Regions from separate parts of the Bacteroides helcogenes P 36-108 genome, predicted to be linked through region 1. Evidence: riboswitches for the same ligand, from Rfam matches in the RefSeq annotation. Region 1 holds a riboswitch; each other region holds the start of a gene.
What was found. A riboswitch is a leader RNA that binds a small molecule or an ion and turns the genes downstream of it on or off. The one in region 1 is predicted to bind cobalamin.
Positions count from the first base shown of each region.

Region 2: another riboswitch for cobalamin. It lies ahead of BACHE_RS10095 (uroporphyrinogen decarboxylase/cobalamine-independent methonine synthase family protein); the one in region 1 lies ahead of BACHE_RS11010 (TonB-dependent receptor).
Region 3: another riboswitch for cobalamin. It lies ahead of BACHE_RS11650 (ribonucleoside-diphosphate reductase subunit alpha); the one in region 1 lies ahead of BACHE_RS11010 (TonB-dependent receptor).

Region 1 covers NC_014933.1:2,713,404-2,715,609, reverse strand. The annotation lists gene BACHE_RS11010 (TonB-dependent receptor) at 1-1,379, opposite strand, end outside; cobalamin riboswitch at 1,564-1,765, opposite strand; cobalamin riboswitch at 1,860-2,126, shown strand; gene BACHE_RS11005 (TonB-dependent receptor) at 2,180-2,206, shown strand, end outside.
Region 2 covers NC_014933.1:2,488,276-2,490,481, forward strand. The annotation lists gene BACHE_RS10090 (anaerobic ribonucleoside triphosphate reductase) at 1-685, opposite strand, end outside; cobalamin riboswitch at 974-1,190, shown strand; gene BACHE_RS10095 (uroporphyrinogen decarboxylase/cobalamine-independent methonine synthase family protein) at 1,253-2,206, shown strand, end outside.
Region 3 covers NC_014933.1:2,859,414-2,861,619, forward strand. The annotation lists gene BACHE_RS11645 (carbon-nitrogen hydrolase family protein) at 1-395, opposite strand, end outside; cobalamin riboswitch at 562-776, shown strand; gene BACHE_RS11650 (ribonucleoside-diphosphate reductase subunit alpha) at 844-2,206, shown strand, end outside.

The DNA.
Region 1 (2,206 bases):
TAAACAGCATTTGTAGTATAGTGGTTGATGGAAGCGGCTGAAACTTTGCTATCCCACCAATCGCGTACATAATGAGGATTGACTACGGATACCATTTCATTCAATCCAGGCCCCCACACATCTCCTGCACCATAACCATTATATTGGGTAAAATTGAAATAGGAATAAGCCCATCCTAATGTATAGTTATGTTTGATGTTGCCGGCTTCGAACTTACCGGTAAAATCAAGCATATTGCTGGTAGTGCGGTGATCAGGATTAAAACAAAGAGGATCCCCACTACGTACTGAATCCACTTCTATGTACTTTGTTTTTCCGGTTTTACTGTCTTTATAATACCAATCATATATAGGTTTGTCACTGGTACGATAACTGACTCGTTCTACACAAGAGTAATCAAGGTTACTATGACTATAAGAAAAACGGTCACGTAGAGTCAGCCAGCCTGCCAATTCGTAAGTATAAGTGGCCATTACATCTACATTGCGGCGACGCATACTATTGTTTGCAATGTCATTGAACACATCTTCGTAATTACAAAGCGGATTACGTTCGCCGTTTTTGGCAAATAGTTTGTCTCCGTTAACGCTATAAACATCTCCGGGCATTGTGGGAGCACCGCCTATATCAGTGGTATAATAGTCGTCATTAAAATTTATGCTTGCATCCAAATACCCTTTCTTTCCGACTTGGGAACCAATGGCAAACATTCCGGAGAAACGGTCGGCATTTACCATACGATAACCGTCCCCGTTTGCATAGTAAATATTGGCGCGATAATTTATCGGTCCCAACAACTTACCACCGAAACCTACATTAGCCTCTTTTTGCTCCCAACTGCCGTAGCTTATGCCAGCATTGCCTGTAAAACGTCCTGTTGGTTTCTTACGAATGATATTGATGATTCCTCCCATCACAGAATGTCCTGCCAGTATAGATGCAGGCCCTTTGATAACCTCAATGGATTCAACAGAAGAAAGGTCACCAAAAGGTATTGTATTAGTCAAAGAACGCTCATCACGTATTCCGTCATAAGCAATCACAGCATCAGAAGTACCACGAATACTATACCGTTGAAAAGCCCCCAACTGATTTGAACTCATAATTACGCCCGGCAAAAAGCGTACGGCATCCTCCATATTAGTTATATGCTTACGCTGCAAGGTAGCATGATCTATCTTGGTCACTGTCATAGGAAGATACTTCAACGGGACAGGCATATTCAACATACCCACCGGTTGGTCCTGCAAAGGTTTCCTCTGCTTAGCTGTAATCTCCACCTCACTAATGTTGAAAATACTGTCTGTAATACTTTTTCCCTGTCCGAATACCAATAGCGGACAAGCAACAGCCATTGATAAAAAAACTTTTTTGTTCATCTTTAAATCTTAAAATTAAAACTATATCATAGAATCCGAATCAAAAAACACGCAAAGGAATAATCTCAATATCAGATGAATATTAAAGATAATTTCCCTAATAACGAATTTAATAAGAACTTTAGTATAAATTCTTTTGTTGACTCAACAGATCATCAGTCATTTCCTATCCCCGGGAATTTGACATCTAACAGCTTACTTTTGGCAGGTTTCCTGACTTCACCTGAGAAATAAAACCTTCCCATCTTGCGATAGTGGTATGCGAATAGAATATTCCTCTCATAAGGTGTTTACAGTAGCGGGTACTGTTCCGGATTCTCACCGGATTCCCTTTTAAAACAATTAGCTTGAAATGCTATTATCTCACCAAAAACGCCGCAAAGGTATTATTATTTTTATAAAAGAAGAAAAAATAAGAAAATATTTTAAAACCAAGTAAACAAAAGATATGCGTTTAATTTTTCTCTCTAAAAAAGTAGGTATATTTGCACCCATTCAGGTGATATGACATTCTTTCTGTCTGTCATATAAAAGGGAATTCAGTGAAAAGCTGAAACAGTGCCCGCTACTGTATGGTCCTATTTGCTTATCTATCTAAAAAAGATGGAATAAAGCAAACGAAAAGTATTCTCATCTATAACCACTGTCCTGAAATTGCAGAATGTTTTCTCTGAAGTCAGAAGGGCGGGAAGGTTGGACTTTTCGGAAAGGCTGAGTCAGGAAACCTGCCTGAGACATTGCATAACAGAAAAAGACTTCCCGGGTCAGGCAGTCAAGTATTAACCATATTTTATTAATCAATGAAGAAAAATATCTTATTGACAGCC
Region 2 (2,206 bases), 230 kb from region 1:
CAAGGTAGAAGTCGAATGCGGGGATGGCTTGTCCGCCGTGCATTTCGTTTTGCGCCGTCTCCAGGGAGATGCATCCCAGGATGCTGGCGGTTTCTATGCGCTTGGCGGGGCGTGACTCACCGTGCCCGGCCGAAAAGCCGTTTTTCAGGATATGGTCCAATGGATGCTGCACGCACGTCAGGCTTTTGGTGGGATAGTAATCCTTGTCATGGATGTGCAGATAATTCTGGCTGACGGCTTCCAGCACTTCGTCGCTCAGCAGGTAATCGTCAACAAACGGCTTGGTCGTTTCGCTGGCAAACTTCATCATCATGCCGGCGGGAGTGTCGGCATTCATGTTGGCATTTTCTCTGGTGATGTCATTGGATTTGATGTTGATGATTTCCAGAAACATGTCACGGGTTTTTGCCTTGCGCGCAATGCTGCGCTGGTTGCGGTAGGCTATGTACTTTTGCGCCACGTCTTTGCGGCTGCTTTTCATCAGTTCCACTTCCACCATGTCCTGAATGGCCTCCACCGTCATTTGTGAATTTCCCTTGAAGGAAATGTGGTCTGTAATCTGATGAATCAACTGCAAGTCTTCACCTTTGTCCGTGTGCAGCATGGCTTTCCGGATGGCTGTGACTATTTTCTCTTCATTGAAGCCGACAATGCGGCCGTCACGTTTAATTACCGTTTGTATCATAATCGTTGTATCTAAATGTAGAACTGTTTTGTTTGACTTGGTTATGCCAACAAAGTTACGTATCTTCTTGATATGTTTTTCTTTTTGGAAAACTTTTGTGGGTTTAAAAAGTGTTAATGTATTGACGTACAGTATGTATATGTTGAAAAGTGGGAAACTTTGCTTGAAGATAGCTTTTCATAGTTGCTCATTATTGTATATTGGCGGAGTACAAAGAGCACCCTTGATTCTGAAATGCAAAATGAAGATAAATATTTGAGGCAGATTGCCTGTTTTCGAATTCTTTAGCTATATTTGCATCGAACCGGTTTGCATAAGGCTTTCTTCCTTAGCAATTAAAAGGGAATCGGGTGCAACTCCCGAACAGTCCCGCTGCTGTGAAGTTTTACGTCAAACATTCCGTTGGATACCTGTTGCCACTGATCAAATTCGGAAGCGAAAGAGGTTGGGAAGGCGTTCGGAATGGAAACTGAGTCAGAAGACCTGCCGTTCGATTGCGCTTCTTTGTCACTCGTGGGGTTAGGGCAAAGATTATTGATCTTAATATAATCAAAAGAAAGGATAGATATGGCAAAAGTATTTCCTCCGTTCAGATTGGATATTGCCGGAGCTTTTTGTGCGCCTCGCGCGCTGAAAGATGCCCGTGAGCAATATCGCAACGGGCGGATAAGCCTGCAAACCTTGCAGGCGGTTGAAGATGCAGAAGTACGCAACCTTGTGGAACGGCTGAAGTCGGGAGGCATGCAAGTTGTTTCCGATGGCGGTTTCCGGAGCCGTGACTTTCTGGAAAGCTGGGAAGGGATACATTCAAAGGATGGACGGCCCCTCACAGCAGGATCTGCCCTGGAGATTACCGCCCGGATCGGATTGCAACGGCATCCCGTATTTGAGGAGTTTGCTTTCCTCGTTTCCGTGGCGGGTGAGGACGTGACGGTCAAGCAGCATATACCCTCGCCGGCAGAAGTGATGACGCAGATACTTCAGCGTGTGGAACGGAGTTGCTTGGAGGCCGCCTATCCGGACATCCGCCTCCTGTCCGATGACATCACCGCCTGTTATAAGATACTGCTGGACAGACTTTATGATGCCGGTTGCCGCTATATCCAGTTTGACGGTGTGCATTCCGTGGTTATGGAAGAAACGATTCGTCTCAACAACCGCGTCTTGCGCGAGCGTCCCGGCGGAATGTATGTGGCTTTCCATGCTCCTACGGAGATGCTGGTGCAGTTGCATGGCGCCGACGCCTATTTCCTGAACTACGATTGCGGCTCTTGCGACCGCAACCGCTTGTTATGGTTCCTACATGAGAAGGAGGCGGTGTTCGGTTTTGTGCTTTCCCGTTATCCCCATGAAGACGAGTTGGACGAGCTTCAGGCCAAGACGGAGAATGTCTTGAATTATATTCCTCTGAAACGTTTCACTCTGTGCCTGCCCGATGCCAATGCGCTTCTTTCCCCCTCGGATGCCGATGAGGAAGAACAGTGGGAAACCGTGCGGCTGGGGATGATGATGGCGCGGCGT
Region 3 (2,206 bases), 150 kb from region 1:
ATTGCTTTGAGATTCAATTGTTCACACAGCTCTTTTCGATATTCGTACATGCGACGTGCCAGACGCAAGCCGCGATATTGGGGATGAATAAACACTTCGATGCCATAAAGGATGTTCCCTTCAGGATTGTGGGTATTCACTTGTGCATAGGTATGATCATTTTTTACATCATCATAATTTACAATAATACTAAGAGCACAGCCCACGATCTTCTCATCCACCACCGTCACAATTTGTCCTTCAGGGAAAATACGAATCAGTTTTTCTATCTGCTTGTGAGTCCAGAATACATCACTTCCATCCGAATATACACGTGTGAATGATTGTGCCAATTGCTCGTAGTCCTTAATCATCAGATTACGTATCTGTACTTTATTGATTTTAGGTGTTTCCATAAAATACTGCTATCTTGTTAAAAATGCTGCAAAGGTACGTTTTATAACCATACATTATTCTCTTGAAAGAAGATATTCTCGGCTTCCCAAACACAATCATTGTATTTTCAGTAGAAAGTTTTGCTATTTTAATAACATCAATACTGTAACGGTTACATTTATTTTTTATCTTTGCTCCCGAATTGGTTTCGGAAGGCCGATCGGTCATTCGGATTAAAAGGGAATCGGGTGCAAATCCCGAACAGTCCCGCTGCTGTGAAACTCCATCAATGTTTCTGATATAACTACTGCCACTGAGTCTTGCAAGTTAAAAAGAGGGAAACGGGAAGGCATCGGAAATAAGGAGTAAGTCAGAAGACCTGCCACTCATTAAAGGCTGTTTCCACTCGTGGGATTAGGGATACAGTGCGAAAGAAACATTAAAAATCACAATAAAAAAGACTATCTCATGGAAATAACCAAGAGAAATGGGACAAGAGAACCCTATGACAAGGAAAAGATTGCCACTGCAATACGGAAAAGTTTTATCAGCACCGGACAGAAAGTAACTGATGAAACTATATATATTCTGGTAAGAGAAGTAGAGAATTTCGTTGACGGCAATATGGAAAACCGAAATGTCGAACGGATTCAGGATGAAGTAGAACGATGCTTGATGGAACATGGCTTTTATACAGAAGCCAAAAACTACATCCTTTACCGCTGGCAACGGACAGAACGAAGAAAAGCCCTCAACAATATAGTAAATGAAGTTGGCGACACTACATTAATGGATATACTGAAAAGTATTCAACAGGATTTTACTTGCAATGAATACAGTCTGATTATGCTTGCAGAAAAATTTTCCAGCTTCTACAAACCAGAAATGGCATCAAAAGAACGGTTAACCGCACTCGTCAAGGCAGCCATAGAATTGACTACTCAGGAAGCTCCTGATTGGGAGTTTATTGCCGCACGGATACTTAACTTCCAATTAAGCAAGGAATTGAAAGAGCAAGAAGGAGTTGCCGGAATACATTCTTTTTATGAAAAGTTGTGCTTTCTGACAAATGAAGGATTGTATGGAGACTATATATTAGCTGCTTATTCTCCTCAGGAAATTGAAGAAGCCGAGGGATTTTTATGTAGTGAACGAGACAAATTACTTAATTATTCCGGGTTGGATTTACTCGCCAAACGTTACCTGATTCGTACCCGTTCACATCAACTGATTGAATCTGTACAAGAAATGTATTTGGGAATAGCTCTCCATCTTGCCATGCCTGAAAACAAAAACCGAATGTCATGGGTAAAAAAAATCTATGATCTGTTAAGCTGTTTGGAGGCAACGATGGCAACACCTACTATGGCCAATGCCCGTAAGCCCTATCACCAACTATCAAGCTGTTTTATTGATACTGTTCCCGATAGTTTAGAAGGCATCTATCGCAGTATAGACAATTTTGCTATGGTCAGCAAATTCGGAGGTGGAATGGGACTGTATTTTGGTAAAGTGCGTGCTTCCGGAGGCAATATACGGGGATTTAAAGGTGTGGCAGGCGGAGTAATTCGTTGGATGAAACTTGTTAATGACACAGCCGTAGCTGTTGATCAATTGGGCATGCGTCAAGGAGCTGTTGCTGTCTATCTGGATGTATGGCATAAAGACTTGCCGGAATTCCTTCAACTACGAACCAACAACGGAGATGACCGAATGAAAGCTCATGATATCTTTCCCGCCGTATGTTATCCGGATTTATTCTGGCGTATGGCAAAAGAAGATTTAAATCAAGTGTGGTATATGTTCTGTCCCAATGAAATAATGACAGTAA